DNA from 2 places in the Rahnella sp. GSA61A genome. Region 2 is predicted to be linked to the other one. Evidence: predicted binding sites of a transcription regulator. Region 2 holds the regulator's gene; the other holds the start of a gene.
The links. The regulator LexA, encoded in region 2, represses DNA repair genes until DNA is damaged. The targets are predictions, from matches to a motif close to TNCTGTATGTACATACAGNA.

Region 1: the regulator LexA is predicted to act here: its motif matches at 3,125-3,144, upstream of LC431_RS07500 (YebG family protein).

The regions. Positions count from the first base shown of each region.
Region 1 is NZ_JAHXYO010000004.1:231,536-239,576, reverse strand. It holds gene LC431_RS07520 (SgcJ/EcaC family oxidoreductase) at 1-361, shown strand, start outside; gene LC431_RS07515 (nitrilase family protein) at 405-1,394, opposite strand; gene LC431_RS07510 (LysR family transcriptional regulator) at 1,509-2,384, shown strand; gene LC431_RS07505 (GNAT family N-acetyltransferase) at 2,500-2,964, opposite strand; gene LC431_RS07500 (YebG family protein) at 3,158-3,553, shown strand; gene LC431_RS07495 (helix-turn-helix domain-containing protein) at 3,606-4,238, opposite strand; gene LC431_RS07490 (Xaa-Pro peptidase family protein) at 4,374-5,768, shown strand; gene fhuE (ferric-rhodotorulic acid/ferric-coprogen receptor FhuE) at 5,990-8,041, shown strand, end outside.
Region 2 is NZ_JAHXYO010000027.1:38,800-46,840, reverse strand. It holds gene psiE (phosphate-starvation-inducible protein PsiE) at 1-97, shown strand, start outside; gene ubiC (chorismate lyase) at 187-726, shown strand; gene ubiA (4-hydroxybenzoate octaprenyltransferase) at 768-1,634, shown strand; gene plsB (glycerol-3-phosphate 1-O-acyltransferase PlsB) at 1,732-4,215, opposite strand; gene LC431_RS23565 (diacylglycerol kinase) at 4,333-4,701, shown strand; gene lexA (transcriptional repressor LexA) at 4,821-5,429, shown strand; gene dinF (MATE family efflux transporter DinF) at 5,728-7,092, shown strand; gene LC431_RS23550 (CsbD family protein) at 7,282-7,491, shown strand; gene zur (zinc uptake transcriptional repressor Zur) at 7,650-8,041, opposite strand, start outside.

The DNA.
Region 1 (8,041 bases), on a different contig from region 2:
TGACAAAGCCATATCCGTCAGGGATTTTGACGCACTGATGGCGCATTATGCCGAAGAGGCGGCGCTGGTAATTAAACCGGGCATGATTGCCCGCGGCAAAACCGACATCCGCAAAGCCTTTATCGCCATCTCGGATTATTTTCAGGATCAGCTGGTGGTAGAACAGGGCGAAATGCAGGTGATTGAAGGGGCAGAGGATGCGCTGGTGATCATGGAAACGGTGCTGCATTTCCCCGACGGACAGGGCGGAAAGGTGACCACTACCCGCCGTGCCACCTATGTTTTCCGCCATGAACCGGACGGTCGCTGGCTGTGTACCATCGATAATTCATACGGCACATCGCTGTTGGATCAGGAATAAGGCTCCGCAAGGAGCCTTATTCGCTTCATCCATCCACGGTGATTTAGCGTTTTGGGATCCCCGGTAATTCCTCAGAAAAACGTGCCGTCATTGCATCCCGCTCATAGCCCTGATATTCAGTCAGAATATGATACAAATCGGGTCTGCGGCCTGCCATCCAGCGCCTGCCGGTACTCATCGGGATCAGCGATAAATCCAGATCCGCGCTGACCATCGCATCCGCAGCAACCCAGGTTTCATCGACGATCCGGCCATAAGGGTCGAGGATCATCGCGTTACCGGTGCGTACTTCATCATCATCCGCACCGACGCCGTTACTGAACAAAATAAACATGCCGTTATCGTGAGCGCGTGAGGGCAACCAGCGCATCAGCCATTCCCGGCCGCTGGGACCTTTAAACGCTGCGGTAATCTCTTCTTTGCGTTCAGCACGCTGCTGCCACAATGCCAGCGGTATCGGTTTCATGCCGTGCGGGCTGCGTGAATGTGTGCCGCCTGTCTGATGCGGTGCCAGTAAAATATCTGCTCCCAGCAGGGCGGTGGCACGGGCATTTTCCACCAGATTGTTGTCCCAGCAGATGAGGATCCCGACCTTCACGCCCCAGGGGGTCCCGAACACGGTATAACTGTCACCGCAACTGAAAGCCTCATGCTCAAAGGCGTGCATTTTGCGGTGGATGTGTAACGAACCGTCAGGCATGCAGGCGGCGTAGGCATTATACAGACGCCCGTCAGCGGCACGTTCGATAAATCCGGCGCCAATCAGCATCTGATGTTTCACGGCCAGCGAGCGGATCAGCGCAACAGAGGGGCCGGTGTCGGCTGGCTCCGCCAGTGCCTGAACGCCAGCAGCATCGAGTTTGGGCACGTGCCAGTAACCGGTGATACACATTTCCGGAAAGGCCAAAATATTGACGCCTTCAATAGCCGCTTTTTCGATAAAACGCTCCATAATTAACAGGTTATATTTTTTGTTACCCGCCTGATGCTGAAATTGAATGACCGCTGCTTTGAGTGTTTTGGGGTCCGACATGTTCTTCTCCATACGTCTTCAGGGATTTCGGTTGACGCTGGTATTAGAGCAATGCGACTGATAACTTTATAATGAAATGATTTCCAAATCTGATAACCCAATGGAATATATAAAGTGAACACACGTTTGCTCAGGGCTTTTGTCACACTGGCTGAAAAAGGGAATTATGCGCAGGCAGCGCAGGCGCTTTCCGTTTCACAACCGGCACTCACCAAACAGATCAATCTGCTGGAATCGACGCTGAACGTGGCGCTTTTTGCCCGCGGACGACACGGCAGTGCGCTGACAGCCGCAGGCCAGCGGCTTTTGCCGGAAGCGGAGAAAGTATTGCGACAAATGGCCGCGTTTATGCAACATGCCAGCCAGGTTGAAAAGGGGGGAGAAGGGCTGCTGGCGGCAGGATTCGGCCTGTCGAGTTTCATCCTGGCGCCACAATGTATTGCGAAATTCCGCGCAGCATATCCCGGCGTGGATATCACGCTGGAAGATCTGCCTTCCGCGCAGCAATACGACATGCTGCAACGCGGGGAACTGCACATTGGTTTTGTGCGTGTCCCGCCGCCTGCACCGCTCAGTTACCACGCGCTGTTTGAGGATAAACTGGTGCTGGTGGTGTCTGAAGATAACGGCGAGGATATGAGTGAAAGGCTCAGGAACCGTCCGTTACTGCGTTTGTATACTGAGCGGGCGGGGGGGCTGAATGCGCAGACAGACCGTTTTTTACAGGAGAATCTGTTTCATGTTTCATCGGTTCAACGGGCGGAGGATATCCAGACTATTGTCGCACTGGTAGCAGCCGGGATCGGCGTGGCGTTGCTACCCGAAAGCGTCGTGCATATTGCGCCGCCGGAGCTGAAAATACTTCCGCTCACCGGCCCTGCGACGCGCTGGCAGGTGGGGATTGCATGGGACGCCCGGAATGAAGATGTCATTCGCGATAACTTTGTGCGGATGGTGACTGAAAATCTCAAAGCCGCTGCCTGTATATAGAACGGTCCGGAATGTGGCCCGCGCCATCAGGCCGACGGCGATAAGTTCACCAATGCGAAAGACCCTGACCAGAATTCAGTTTCTGTTTCCAGCCGTGCGTTCAGGAAAGCCTGAACTACCCGTCTTTGTTCAGGTAAATTCCTGGCCGGGTGATGACCCAGGTGTAGTCAGGTTCGTTAACCGGTGTGTAACCAAACTTTTGATACAACCACGGCGCGGTAGAAGTAAAGAGTGCCATCCGGCGAAGTTTTGCTGTGACCGGATGCGACTGCACACATTCGATCAGCCATGCGCCCAGATTTTTCCCCTGATAATCTTCCAGCACATAGACATCACACAGGTAAGCAAAGGTGGCGTAGTCCGTGATAAAGCGGGCGTAACCGATCTGTTTTCCGTCGTCGAACAACCCGAAGTTCAGGCTGTTTTCTGCGCCAGCGCGCACCGTCTGTTCGTCAATGCCCGGCGCCCAGCTTGACCGGGTCAGGTAGGCGTGAATTGCCGGAATATCCAGTTTTTGAAAATCGGTAGTGATCAGATAAGTGTCTTTGGTCCAGTTGCATACAGCTTTCAGGTTTGTCACGGGAACCTCACAAGTTCGTTGAAAACAGGTCGTTTTCTACCTTACCGGCTAACGCTGAGAAATTCACCCGCGTTATAGTTGCCAGGGTATGTGCCCGGCCTTTGACGCGCCGCACTATAAAAATCAGGCCGGATGATGTATCCTGCACTGATTATTGGTATGCTGTATATAATTACAGTATAAGGAGCGAATCATGGCTGTTGAAACAAAATTTGTTGTGGTCAGAAAAGGTGAAGAGAAAATGACTTTTGCCAATAAGAAAGAAGCAGACGCTTACGACAAGATGCTGGACATGGCGGATGCTTTTACTGAATGGCTGTTACAGAGCAATATCGGGATGGATGAAGCACTGGCGGAAAACATTGCACTTCACCTCGCCGAGCAGAAAGACACCGTCCAGCATATTCTGCGCACCAGCAAATTGCCGGAAGCAGAAATCGCACACCAGCCCGCCGCTGAAACGCCAGCAGAAGCAGAAGCAGAAGAAGTGGTCGCAGAAAACGTGGCTGCTGAAGAAAATGCTGCCGAAGAAAATGTTGCTGAAAAACCTGCCACGGCCAAAAAAGTCCGTGCGGTAAAAGCCGCGTAACTGAGAGAACAGCGTGCGTAACGGCACGCTTTCTTCCCCCCTGATACCACGCTCAGTATTTCAGTGGCAAACGGATCACTTCTTTCAGAATACCGTTGTGCAGCCTCACATATCCCCCCTGTTTCAATTGTGAAAGCACTTTCATGATCGTGCTGCGTGAAAGGTGCGTCTTAAGCTGAATGTAATGGGCAGCAGGAATATTTTCGCGTATTTCCGGCGGTTCTTTCATGAGTTCCATGAGCTGGTGGCGCAGAATTTCATAGGATGTCGGTGCCGTCAGCATTGTGCTTTTGACATAGAGATTGTTGGTCATCCTGAAAAAGTGCTTTGCCATTGGCTCCCACAACTCCAGACGATCAATCAGGGCATGCATCTCCGCCACGGTGGAGACGGCAATCTCAGATTCATCCTGCGCCTGAATAAACATTCTGGCCTCTGAGGGCACCGCACCGCCAATACCAATGATGCCCGGCACTGACAACGTACCTATCAGCACAGGTTCGTCGTTATGAAAGGTTTTAAACCAGCCTTTGCGAATGAAATAACAATAAAATTCCCCCCTCTCATACAGATGGAAGCGCGAGCCCGCGGGGACAGTACGGAACTGGAGATAGGGAATAAGTTCGGCAAATAGCTCAGCGGTAGCCTGACTGAGGTCTTTGCCCTTATCACTCTCGGTAACCATCGTTATTAACCTCGTCAGGCAGCAACAGCAGGGAATTACCTTAAATTTAGCAGAGTTCCCTGTCCGGTGAATGCGGCCTTAAGAGGCCGTTTGGGGCATAATCCTCTTTCCCCCCGCCATGCAAAAGGACAGGCAATGAAAGCTGAACATGAGTATTCACTGAAAACCCTCCCGGCTCCCGCGACTTACCCTCACATTCCCACCCCGGTATTATCCGATGAAACCATGGCGTCACGCCTGCGTCATATCCTTCACGCGATGCAACAGCATCAGCTCGACAGCCTGGTGATTTATGCCGACAAAGAACACGGCGGCAATTTCGAATATCTTGCGGGTTTTATCCCGCGCTTTGAAGAAGCCTTGCTGGTGGTGCGCGCGACCGGTGAGCTGACTTATGTTATGGGGAATGAAAATCTGAAACTGGTTCCCCATGCGCGCAACGCCGGTCGCTGCCTGCATGCGCCGGTGTTTTCCCTGCCCAACCAGCCGATGAAACATCATCAGCCGCTGCACGATTTGCTTAAATCTGCCGGTATTGCTGACGCGCAGCACGTTGGCATTGCAGGCTGGAAACTGTTCAGATGTGACCCTGTCACGGATAAAACCACCTTTGATGTGCCCGCGTTTGTCCTCGACGCAGTCCGAAAGGCCGCGGGCGTGGCTGGAGATGTGGTCAACGCCACCGGTCTGTTTACCTCGCCAGAAAATGGTGCGCGGCGGATTAATACCGCTAATGAAGTGGCGTTTTATGAATACGGCGCCAACCTGGCCTCCACTCAGGTGCTTGCGGCGCTGGATACGATTGCACCCGGCAAATCAGAAAAAGAAATCGGTCAGTTACTGGCAGGAGAAGGCCAGCACGGGAACGTGATTATGATTGCCGCGACGGGTGAGCGTTTCGCCCATGCGAATCTGTATCCTTCCGACAAAACTATCCGGCGTGGCGATAAGTTTTCGCTCACCGCCGGATACAAAGGAGGCCTCACCAGCCGTGCGGCGTATGTGGTGGCGGCGGAAAATGAATTACCGGAAGAGGTTTCGGACTGGTTGCAGCGGCTTGCGATACCCTATTACCACACGGTAGTAACCTGGCTTGAAGCACTGCGTATCGGGCTGACCGGCGGTGAGCTTTATCAGCTTGTTGAGCAAACGCTGCCACAGAGCATCTATCACTGGCATCTCAATCCCGGTCATCTGGTTGCAGATGAGGAGTGGCTGTGTTCTCCGGTATACGGTGGCTCAGTGATCCCGTTTGAAAGTGGCATGTTGTTTCAGATTGATATTATTCCGTCATTACCCGGCTATGGTGGCAGCAGCATCGAAGATACGGTAGGGCTGGCAGATGAATCACTGCGAAAAGAGCTGGAAACGCAGTTCCCGGAGGTCTGGCAGCGTATGGTCACCCGTAAAAAATACCTGACGGACGTGCTGAGTATTCGCCTTTCCGAGGACGTGATTCTGCTTTCCAATACTGTCGGTTACCTGCGGCCTTTCCTGCTGGATAAGTCGCGGGCTTTGGTGCGGACGTAAAGCAATTTGCCTCATCATTAAACCCGGTGAAGTTCTTCGCCGGGTTCTTATTTTCCTCTGAATTTTTTTGCATTCATAATTTGTTACTTATTAAGATGAATCCTCTGCGCGACAGGGTTAATGTTAATAATTACTATTCACATTCTCATTTCGAGCTGTTCTGGTTAAAACAATAAATAGAAACAGACTCGCCCTTAAAAAAATTGCTATGGGAATGTGTTATGTCTTTGAATGGCAGGGTATATGACGTGCAGCAGGGTGCGTTAAAGGTAAGAAAAACATTTACGGTTTCCACACTGGCGCTGGCGATTTTTGTTCTGGTGAATCCGGCGCAGGCCGCTGAAACCGGCAGTGGGACGACAGGCACCGCGAATACCGCCGCATCCGGCTCGCAGCAGGATATGGTGATTGAAGGTTCGGCGACCGCCGCTGCCAGCGACGGGCAGGATTACGCGGTCAAAACCACCACTGCGGGCACCAAAATGAACCTGACGCCGCGCGATATTCCGCAGTCGGTCAGTGTGATCACCAAACAGCGCATGCAGGATCAGAACCTCCAGTCGGTGGGCGACGTGCTGAATAACACCACCGGCATCTCGACGGAAGTCATCGACAGCGAACGCGTATCCTATTTCTCCCGCGGTTTTTACATCAATAATTACACCTACGACGACATTCCAACGTCCGTCAGCGACACCTGGAATTTTGGTGATGCCGCCGAAGACACCGCGATTTATGACCGTATCGAAGTGGTGCGTGGCGCCACAGGCCTGATGACCGGGGCGGGCAATCCGGCCGCCTCTGTCAACATGGTGCGTAAACACGCCGACAGCAAAGAATTCACCGGCGATATCAGCGCCAGTTACGGAAGCTGGAACAAACAGCGTTACGTGCTCGATGCTTCCGGTCCGCTGAATCAGGAAGGTTCGGTGCGCGGGCGCGTGGTAGCCGGTTATCAGGATCAGGACAGCTGGCTGGATCGCTATCACAAGCGTAAAAAATTCTTCTACGGCGTAGTGGATGCCGATGTGACCGATAACACCACCGTGTCGCTCGGTTACGATTATCAGGAAAATAACACCGGCAACCCGACCTGGGGCGGCCTGCCAACCTGGTACACAGACGGCTCGCGCACGCATTATGACCGCAGTACCAACACTTCCGCCGACTGGACGAATTATGCCATTCAGTCGCGTAAAGTGTTCGCCAACGTTAAACATGACTTTGATAACGGCTGGACATTCCGTGTAAACGGCACACATGGCGAGCAAACGTTTAATGATAAATTGCTGTATCTGATGGATTTCCCGGATCACACGACGGGCACTGGTCTCAGCGGTTTTGGCAGTAAAGACCGTGGCACGCGCAAAGTGGATTCCCTCGACACTTACGCCACCGGGCCGTTTGAACTGTTTGGCCGTCAGCACCAGATGGTGGCTGGCGTCAGTTACAGCCGCCAGCACAACCAGACTTACAGCGCAGACGGTTCTCTCGACAGCGACACAATTGGCAGTTTTGGCAACAGCTGGAACGGCAATGTCAGCGAGCCGGAGTGGGGAGACTGGTATCTGAATGCGGACGATGTCATCCGCCAGAAAGCCGGTTATTTTGCCACCCGCTTCTCACTGGCGGATCCGCTTTCGCTGATCGTTGGCGCACGTTATACCCAATGGAGCACCAATGGCAGCAGCGGCAGCATGAGCAAGAACAACATCACGCCATACGGCGGTCTGGTGTATGACATCAACGACACCTGGTCGGCATACGCCAGTTATACGTCCATCTTCCAGCCGCAGACTGACCGCGATATTAACGGCCATTATCTGTCCCCAACCACCGGGAAAAATTACGAAACCGGGCTTAAATCCGCGTGGATGGACGGTCGTCTGACCGCCACAATGGCAGTATTCCGTATCGAACAGGATAACGTGGCACAGGAAGATGGCAGCAATCACGTTAACGGCTCCAGCGAGCAGGCGTATGTCTCGGTCAGCGGCACCGTCAGCAAAGGCGCTGAGTTTGAGATCAACGGCGCGGTGACCGACAACCTGCAAATGACCTTTGGTGCGACGCGTTATGTGGCGAAAGACGAAACCGGCAGCCGTCTCAACAGCAATATGCCGCAGACCCAGCTGAAATTGTTCAGCCGCTACCAGCTACCGATGATGCCGGATCTGACCGTCGGCGGCGGTGTAAACTGGCAGAACCGCACCTTCCAGGATGCCACCGGGCCGGACGGCGAAACGCATCGTGTATCGCAGGGCAGCACCGCG
Region 2 (8,041 bases):
CAAAAGTCCTTATGACACATTGGTTTACGCCTGCGCGATCCTTGTGCTGGTCGTGACACTGTTTCTTGCCAATAGCGAACGTCTGCGCCGCGAATAAATCAGGCAATTACTGCCTCGCATTGATGCGCTAGAATGCGAGGCAGATAATTCATTGGAGGTATGAATGCCTTCATTACGGAGCCGTTGATGTCTGATCCCCATTCCCCCGAACCATCCCCGATCCACTGGTTTGACGACCCTTCGCAGGTGCCTGCGGATGTGGCTGACTGGCTGATGGAAATGGGGTCCATGACCCGCCGGTTTGAAAAGCAGGGTGTTACCGTCACCGTGAAACCGCAAAATGAATGTTTTGTCAGTCGCGAAGAACTGGGTGAAAGCGAAGCACAGCAGTTGCCGGAAAGTGCCCGTTACTGGATCCGCGAAATCGTGCTGTTTGGCGATGCCGAACCCTGGCTGCTGGGGCGCACGGTCATTCCTGAAGAAACGCTGACCGGGCCGGATCTGGCGCTGGTCGATTTAGGCACGGTGCCGCTGGGGCGCTATCTGTTTAGCGGGAACAACTTGTCCCGCGATTACATTCATTTAGGCCAGTTACACAGTGAGCAGGGAGAATTATGGGCGCGCCGTTCCCGTCTGCGTTTGTCTGACAAGCCGCTGCTGCTGACCGAAATTTTCCTCCCGGATTCGCCGGTTCACCGCCCTGAGGGCAAAGTGAGCAAGGCATGAGTCAGACTAATCAACAAGGAGAACAGAGAGTGTCAGGAAGTATGACGCAGGGCACATGGCGTGATTACTGCCGCCTGATGCGCATTGATAAGCCGATTGGCTCACTGCTGCTGCTGTGGCCAACGTTATGGGCATTGTGGGTCGCGGGGGGGGGAATGCCGTCTGCGAAGATTTTGCTGGTCTTCGTGCTGGGCGTGTTCTTCATGCGTGCCGCCGGTTGCGTGGTGAATGACTACGCTGACCGTAAGTTTGATGGTCACGTAAAACGCACCGCTCACCGGCCATTGCCGAGCGGGGCGATCACCGGCAAGCAGGCGAAAATATTATTTGCCGGACTGGTGCTGGTGTCATTCCTGCTGGTTCTGCTGCTTAACCGCATGACCATTTGGCTGTCTCTGGCCGGACTGGCGCTGGCATGGATTTATCCGTTCATGAAGCGCGTCAGCCATCTGCCGCAGGTGGTTTTGGGCGCGGCGTTTGGCTGGGCAATTCCGATGGCGTATGCCGCTGTGAGCGAAAGTGTGCCGCTTAGCTGCTGGTTAATGTTCGTGGCAAATATCTGCTGGACGGTGGCTTACGATACGCAATACGCGATGGTCGATCGTGACGATGATTTGAAGATCGGCGTGAAATCGACAGCGATTCTGTTTGGTCGTTTTGACACGCTGATCATCGGCCTTCTGCAACTGGCAACGCTGATCCTGATGGGGATTGTTGGTTATCTTTCCCAGCTCAGCGCACCGTTTTACTGGTCGTTGCTGCTGGCTGCTGCGCTGTTTGTGCATCAGCAAAAGCTGATTGCTAAACGTGAACGTGATGCCTGTTTCCTGGCTTTCCGCCAGAACAATTATGTCGGGCTGGTGTTGTTCCTCGGTATTCTGATGAGCCTGTCAGGCTTCAATTTCTAAGTAAGTTAGCCTGCGCGACAACAATTAAAAACGCCCGGACTCTGTAAAAAGTCCGGGCGTTTTGTTTTTTTAATCTGATGTCTGGCGCTAATACGGGTTAATGATCGGTATCGCGTACATCCATCTTCGGTTCAGCCGGTGGCTCCGTTGCTTGCGGCAGCTCAGAAGGCATTCCCGCACTCTCGATAGTTAGCTTGATATCCGGTGTCATCAGGTCGCTGAGCATGAGGTAAATCTCACGCGTTTGTTCCTGAATGGCATCGCCGGTGTCACTGATATAGCCTTCTGCGCGCAGTGTGCCGACCAGCGTCGAGAACACAGCTTTATCGAAGAATTCAGGGGCATTGATACCGTGCAGCACGGATAAACGCTGCGCCATAATCCGGCTCTCTTTTTCCAGTGCCCCGCGGTTGATGCTTGGGTTATTGGTGAGCAGGGAGAAGGTAATCGCGTAACGTTGCAGCGTTTCACGTACGCCAGCCGCCAGCAACTGGAGGGTGCGGATACGGGCCGGATTAAGTGTCAGCTCATCATCTTCAAGGTGAATGATTTGCTGACGCGCCAGTTCCAGCGTCAGAACATCCAGCACTTGTGGCAGCTCAGGCGTATCGAAATGCATAAACAGTTCGGCTTTGAGCATTGGATAAATCAGTTCGACCTGATGCAGTAATTCCGCGCGGCTGACCTGGCGGTGGTGCATCACAATGCTTGAAATCAGTGATGGCAACACCAGCATATGATGGATGTTGTTGCGGTAATACGTCATCAGCACGGCCTGTTCGCGAGGCAGAACGATGATGTCGCCAATGTTGTCTTTCTCAACCTGGAACTTATTCATGTTCAGCGCGTGATCAAGCAACTGGTCAGCGGTCAGATCAGGCACCGTCGAATCCGCGTTGTAAGGCACGTTACGCAGCAATTGCAGATAACAGTCGATTTGCTCGGTCAGCTGTTCGCGTGTCAGTGAACGCTGACGGGAGGCCAGCAGCGCGGTACAACACAAGTTCATGGCATTGGCTGCCGCTGAATTGTTGATGCGCACCATGATCTGTTCTGCCAAATCCTGCACTGTCGGCGTCAGCCAGCTTGGACGTTGTGCTTCGATCGGGTCGATGGCTTCACGCCAGGTTGGCACGTTCTGGTTCAGGTAAGTGGTCAGATGCAGCGGCTCACCGAAGTTCACGTAACCCTGGCCGAGATTACGCAGCTTGCGCAGCCCGTTCAGCATCTGTGTCAGGCTTTCTTTCTCTTTGGTCGCACCGCGTAATTCTTTCGCGTACGTACCCACTTCCATGACGTGCTCATAACCGATGTAAATCGGTACCAGCGTAATCGGACGTGAACCGCCGCGCAGCATGGCCTGAATGGTCATGGCCAGCGTGCCCGTTTTCGGCTCCAGCAGACGCCCGGTTCGCGAACGCCCCCCTTCCACAAAGTATTCCACCGAATAACCGCGGCTGAACAGTTCGCCCAGATATTCACGGAAAACCGTCGAATAGAGCTTGTTGCCTTTAAAGGTTCGACGAATAAAGAACGCACCCAGACGGCGGAAAATCGGGCCAGCCGGCCAGAAATTCAGGTTGATACCGGCGGCAATATGCGGCGGTACCAGACCCTGATGATAGAGCACGTAAGACAGCAGCAGATAGTCCATGTGGCTGCGGTGGCAAGGCACATACACAATTTCCTGACCGTCCAGCGCTAACTGGCGTACACGCTCGGCATTATTAACGTTGATGCCTTTGTACAAACGGTTCCACGTCCAGCTCAGCACACGGTCAGAGAGGCGCACGGCTTCATAAGAGAAGTCAGCGGCAATCTCTTCCATCAGGGCGATGGCGTTTTGTTGGGCTTTTTCGTGGGAAATTTTCTTGCTGCGGGCTTCGTCTTCAATCGCTTTCTCAATGGCTTTTGAGGCCAGCAATTTATTGAATAAATCCTGACGTGCCGGAAGGCGCGGACCAACCGCAGCCAGACGCTGACGGGAGAAATGCATCCGCGCCACACGTGCCAGTTTTTGAGCAATCGTCTTATCTGTGCCGTGTTCCGTCGCCATATAACGCAGGGAAACGGTATTGGAGAAACGGACGAAACTGTCCCGCCCCAGCCACAGCACAGCGAAAAATTTCTGGATACCGTTCAGCACGCGCAGATGCGGCGTGTCGTCCTGACCTTCACGGCCCGGTGCACGACCAAACATTACCGACACCGGCAACATCTGAATGTCTAAATCCGGATTATTGCGGTGCAAATCAAGGTAGTCGTGGAACAGCTTTACGGACTCCTGCTTCGGCGTGTAATAAGAGAATACGCGCGGGCCTTCGGCTATAAAGACATGGCTTGGTAGCAGGGTTCCGTCAATTTCCAGCGGAATAAGAGGATCAGGTAGATTCTGCGCCAGACATTGCGCACGCAACGTCAGCAAATCGGCTTTGGAATTATAAGGTAATACGTACAAAATCGGCCGCGTCGGGTCTAAATGCAACTCGGTAACCGGATCTGAAGGTATGACCTTGCTCTTTACCAGCAATGAGAGTGGTAAATTCAATAATGTGTAATAAAGTCTACGCCAACCTGACATAAAAACGTGAAGCCTCTTGTTAGCAATTTCGCCGCAAGGATACCAGAAAGATCCGTGGAGATCTGTGGTCATATAAAAGCTAAAATGCTGCAAACACTCTAAGGATCAGTACCCGAAATGGCGAACCAAGTCACCGGATTTACCCGAATTTATAAAGCGGCCGGCTATTCCTGGAAAGGATTCAAAGCGGCATGGCAAAACGAAGCGGCATTTCGCCAGGAGGCCAGCGTCGCTATCCCGTTAATTTTACTATCTTTCTGGCTTGATGTCAGCACCATTGAACGTATCCTGCTGGTGGGATCCGTCGTGCTGGTCTGTGTCACGGAGTTGCTCAACAGCGCGGTGGAATGTGCAATAGACCGCATCGGGCCTGAGTTTCATGTGCTTTCTGGTCGCGCAAAAGATATCGGCTCTGCTGCCGTACTTCTGACCATCATATTGGCGATTTTTGTCTGGGTCAGCATCTTTTGGTCGCGATGGTTCTGATTTGGAATCTGCATTCCAGGAATCAACGTTATGCCCTGTTTTTATTCAATCTTAGGTTTTCATTGACCGTTTAGCTGTATATACTCACAGCAAGACTGTATAAACAACCAGGGGGCGGAATGAAAGCTTTAACGACCAGACAACAAGAGGTCTACGACCTTATTCGCGATCATATCTCCACCACCGGTATGCCACCAACCCGCGCAGAGATTGCATCACGTCTGGGGTTCCGTTCTCCCAATGCGGCGGAAGAGCATCTTAAAGCGCTGGCGCGTAAAGGTGTTATTGAGATTGTTTCCGGTGCATCACGCGGCATTCGTCTGCTGATGGAAGAAGAAGAAGGTTTACCGCTGATTGGCCGCGTTGCCGCCGGTGAACCGCTGCTGGCGCAGCAACATATCGAAGGGCACTATCAGATCGATCCGGCAATGTTTAAGCCGAGCGCCGATTTCCTGCTGCGTGTCAGCGGTATGTCGATGCGTGATATTGGTATCCTTGACGGCGATCTGCTGGCCGTGCATAAAACGCAAGACGTGCGTAATGGTCAGGTTGTGGTGGCCCGTATTGATGATGAGGTCACCGTGAAACGCCTGAAAAAACAAGGCAGTGTGGTGCAGTTATTGCCTGAGAACAGCGAGTTTCAGCCGATCGTGGTGGATTTGCGCGAGCAGAATTTCAGCATTGAAGGCTTAGCCGTAGGTGTTATCCGCAACGGCGACTGGATCTGACCTTCGTACTTCGAGCTATCTCTGCGTTGGCTGCCTTCGCGAACCCCGGTCACATACTTGTGTATGCTCCCGGCGTTCGCTTAGTTGCCGCCTTGATATAACGCGAATTACTCGGTCAGATATGACTAAGTCAGAAATTGCTGTGTCAGATAGACAAGACTAAAACTAATTGAATATGGATGGCGGCCGCCTCTGGCATCCATGTGAATTCAAAGAGAAATGCGTTTCTCTCATCATCGCCCCTTTCGGGGCGATGTCATTTACAGGCATAACCTGAACCTCCGGCATGAGATTCTCTATGCAACATCATTCCCTGCGACACACACTCAAAAACACCTTTTTAAGCCCTGCCGATAAAGCGCTCTGGATGCTGGCATTGCCGATGATTTTTTCCAATATCACGGTGCCGCTCCTCGGCCTGGTGGATACCGCAGTGATCGGTCATCTCGACAGCCCGGATTATCTCGGCGGCGTGGCTGTGGGTTCGATGATCACCACTTTCCTTTTTATGCTCTTACTGTTTCTGCGGATGAGTACCACCGGCATGACCGCTCAGGCGCTGGGCGCGAAAGATAATCAGCTTCTGGCGCGTGCTTTTGTACAACCCTTCCTTCTGGCTGTACTGGCGGGCGTCATTATTGTGGTATTCCGTCATCCGCTGATGGAGCTGGCGTTTCACATTGTCGGCGGCAGCCAGCCCGTGCTTGAACAGGCGAGGCTGTTTATCGAAATCCGCTGGTTCAGCGCCCCGGCTTCATTGGCGAATCTGGTGATCCTCGGGTGGTTGCTCGGCATTCAGTACGTTCGCGGGCCGGTGATTTTGCTGATTGCCGGGAATTTGCTGAATATCATTCTGGATCTGTGGCTGGTGATCGGGCTGGGCTGGAACGTGCGTGGCGCAGCCATCGCGACGGCAAGCTCCGAGTATTTCACGCTACTCATCGGGCTGTATTTCGTCTGGCGGGTGATGAAACGACGCGGTATCACCGGCGCAGAAATCACCTCCGCGTGGCGTGGTAATTTGCGCCGTCTTCTCGGGCTTAACCGCGACATCATGCTGCGCTCATTACTGTTGCAGCTTTGCTTTGCATCGCTGACCGTTCTGGGCGCGCGGCTGGGCAGCCACATTGTGGCGGTCAACGCCGTGTTGATGAACCTGCTGACATTTACCGCGTTTGCACTTGACGGTTTTGCTTATGCTATCGAAGCGCATTCCGGTGAGGCATTCGGTGCCCGCAACCGCGAAAAACTGCTGAATGTCTGGCATGCCGCGTGTCGTCAGGCCGGGCTGGTTGCGCTGTTTTTTGCTCTGATTTACGCGCTGGCGGGTGGGGCGATCATTGATGCGCTGACATCATTACCGGAATTGCGTGAGCTGGCGGACCGATATCTTGGCTGGCAAATTATACTGCCGCTGGTGGCTGTCTGGTGCTATTTGCTTGATGGCATGTTTATCGGCGCAACGCGTGGGCGGGATATGCGAAACAGCATGCTGGTGGCGGCGCTGGGGTACGGGCTGACATTGTTCACTTTACCGCTGCTGGGCAATCATGCGTTGTGGCTGGCGCTGACGGTATTCCTCGGGTTACGCGGGATTTCACTGGGCTGGATATGGCGTCGTTACTGGCGGCATGACACATGGTTTTCGTCTCCGTCGCACTGATTTTTCAGCTATTTTCAAAGAAATAAGCGCAGCTTTGTCGTTATTTCATGCTTTAGATTAATCCTAATAGTGGTTTTTATCCCTGTTTAAGGAGGATTAATCGAGATTCTCTACTAACCTTTAAAGTGTTAAGGACGAGCTGCAAGACGAAATGCAGTTCATAAAACCCAAGGTAACAGGAGATATTTTATGAATAAGGACCAAGCCGACGGTAACTGGAAGCAGTTCAAAGGGAAAGTGAAAGAACAATGGGGCAAACTGACTGATGACGACCTGACAGTGGTTGAAGGTAAACGTGATCAGTTAGTCGGTAAAATTCAGGAGCGTTACGGCTATCAAAAAGATCAGGCCGAGAAAGAGCTCAATGAATGGGAAACCAAAAACAAATATCACTGGTAAGACGCGACTCCCCCTCGCGTGCCAGTGACGTATCCTGAGATTTAGCTGCTCCTACCCGGAACGCTTCAGGATACGGGTACACGGATGTACCCAACCTCTTCTCTGTACAAAACATCCTCCTCTTACGAGTCACCTTCAAAACCTTAAAACCCGATCATTCAGCGTTTTTTCACCACAATACTGTGGTCGTGATCGCAATGGTCATGGCTGTCGCAGGTTTCTACTACTTTGCATTCTGCACATAAGCCATGCGCTTCAACGACGGAATGGCGAAGCTCAAATCCGGATTCTAATGACAGTTTTGCCAGACGCTCTTCAATGCCGTCGGTGGTTTTTTCGGTAACTAACCCGCAGCGGTCGCAGATAAACAGCGCAGAAGTATGGCTCGGCTCTTCAAAATGATGGCAGAGAACATAGCTGTTTGCGGATTCAACACGGTGAATAAATCCCTGTTCCAGCAGAAAATCCAGCGCCCGGTAAACGGTCGGTGGTTTCGCCTGAGGTTCGCTTACGCGCAATAGATCCAGCAAGTCATAGGCGCTGATCGCAC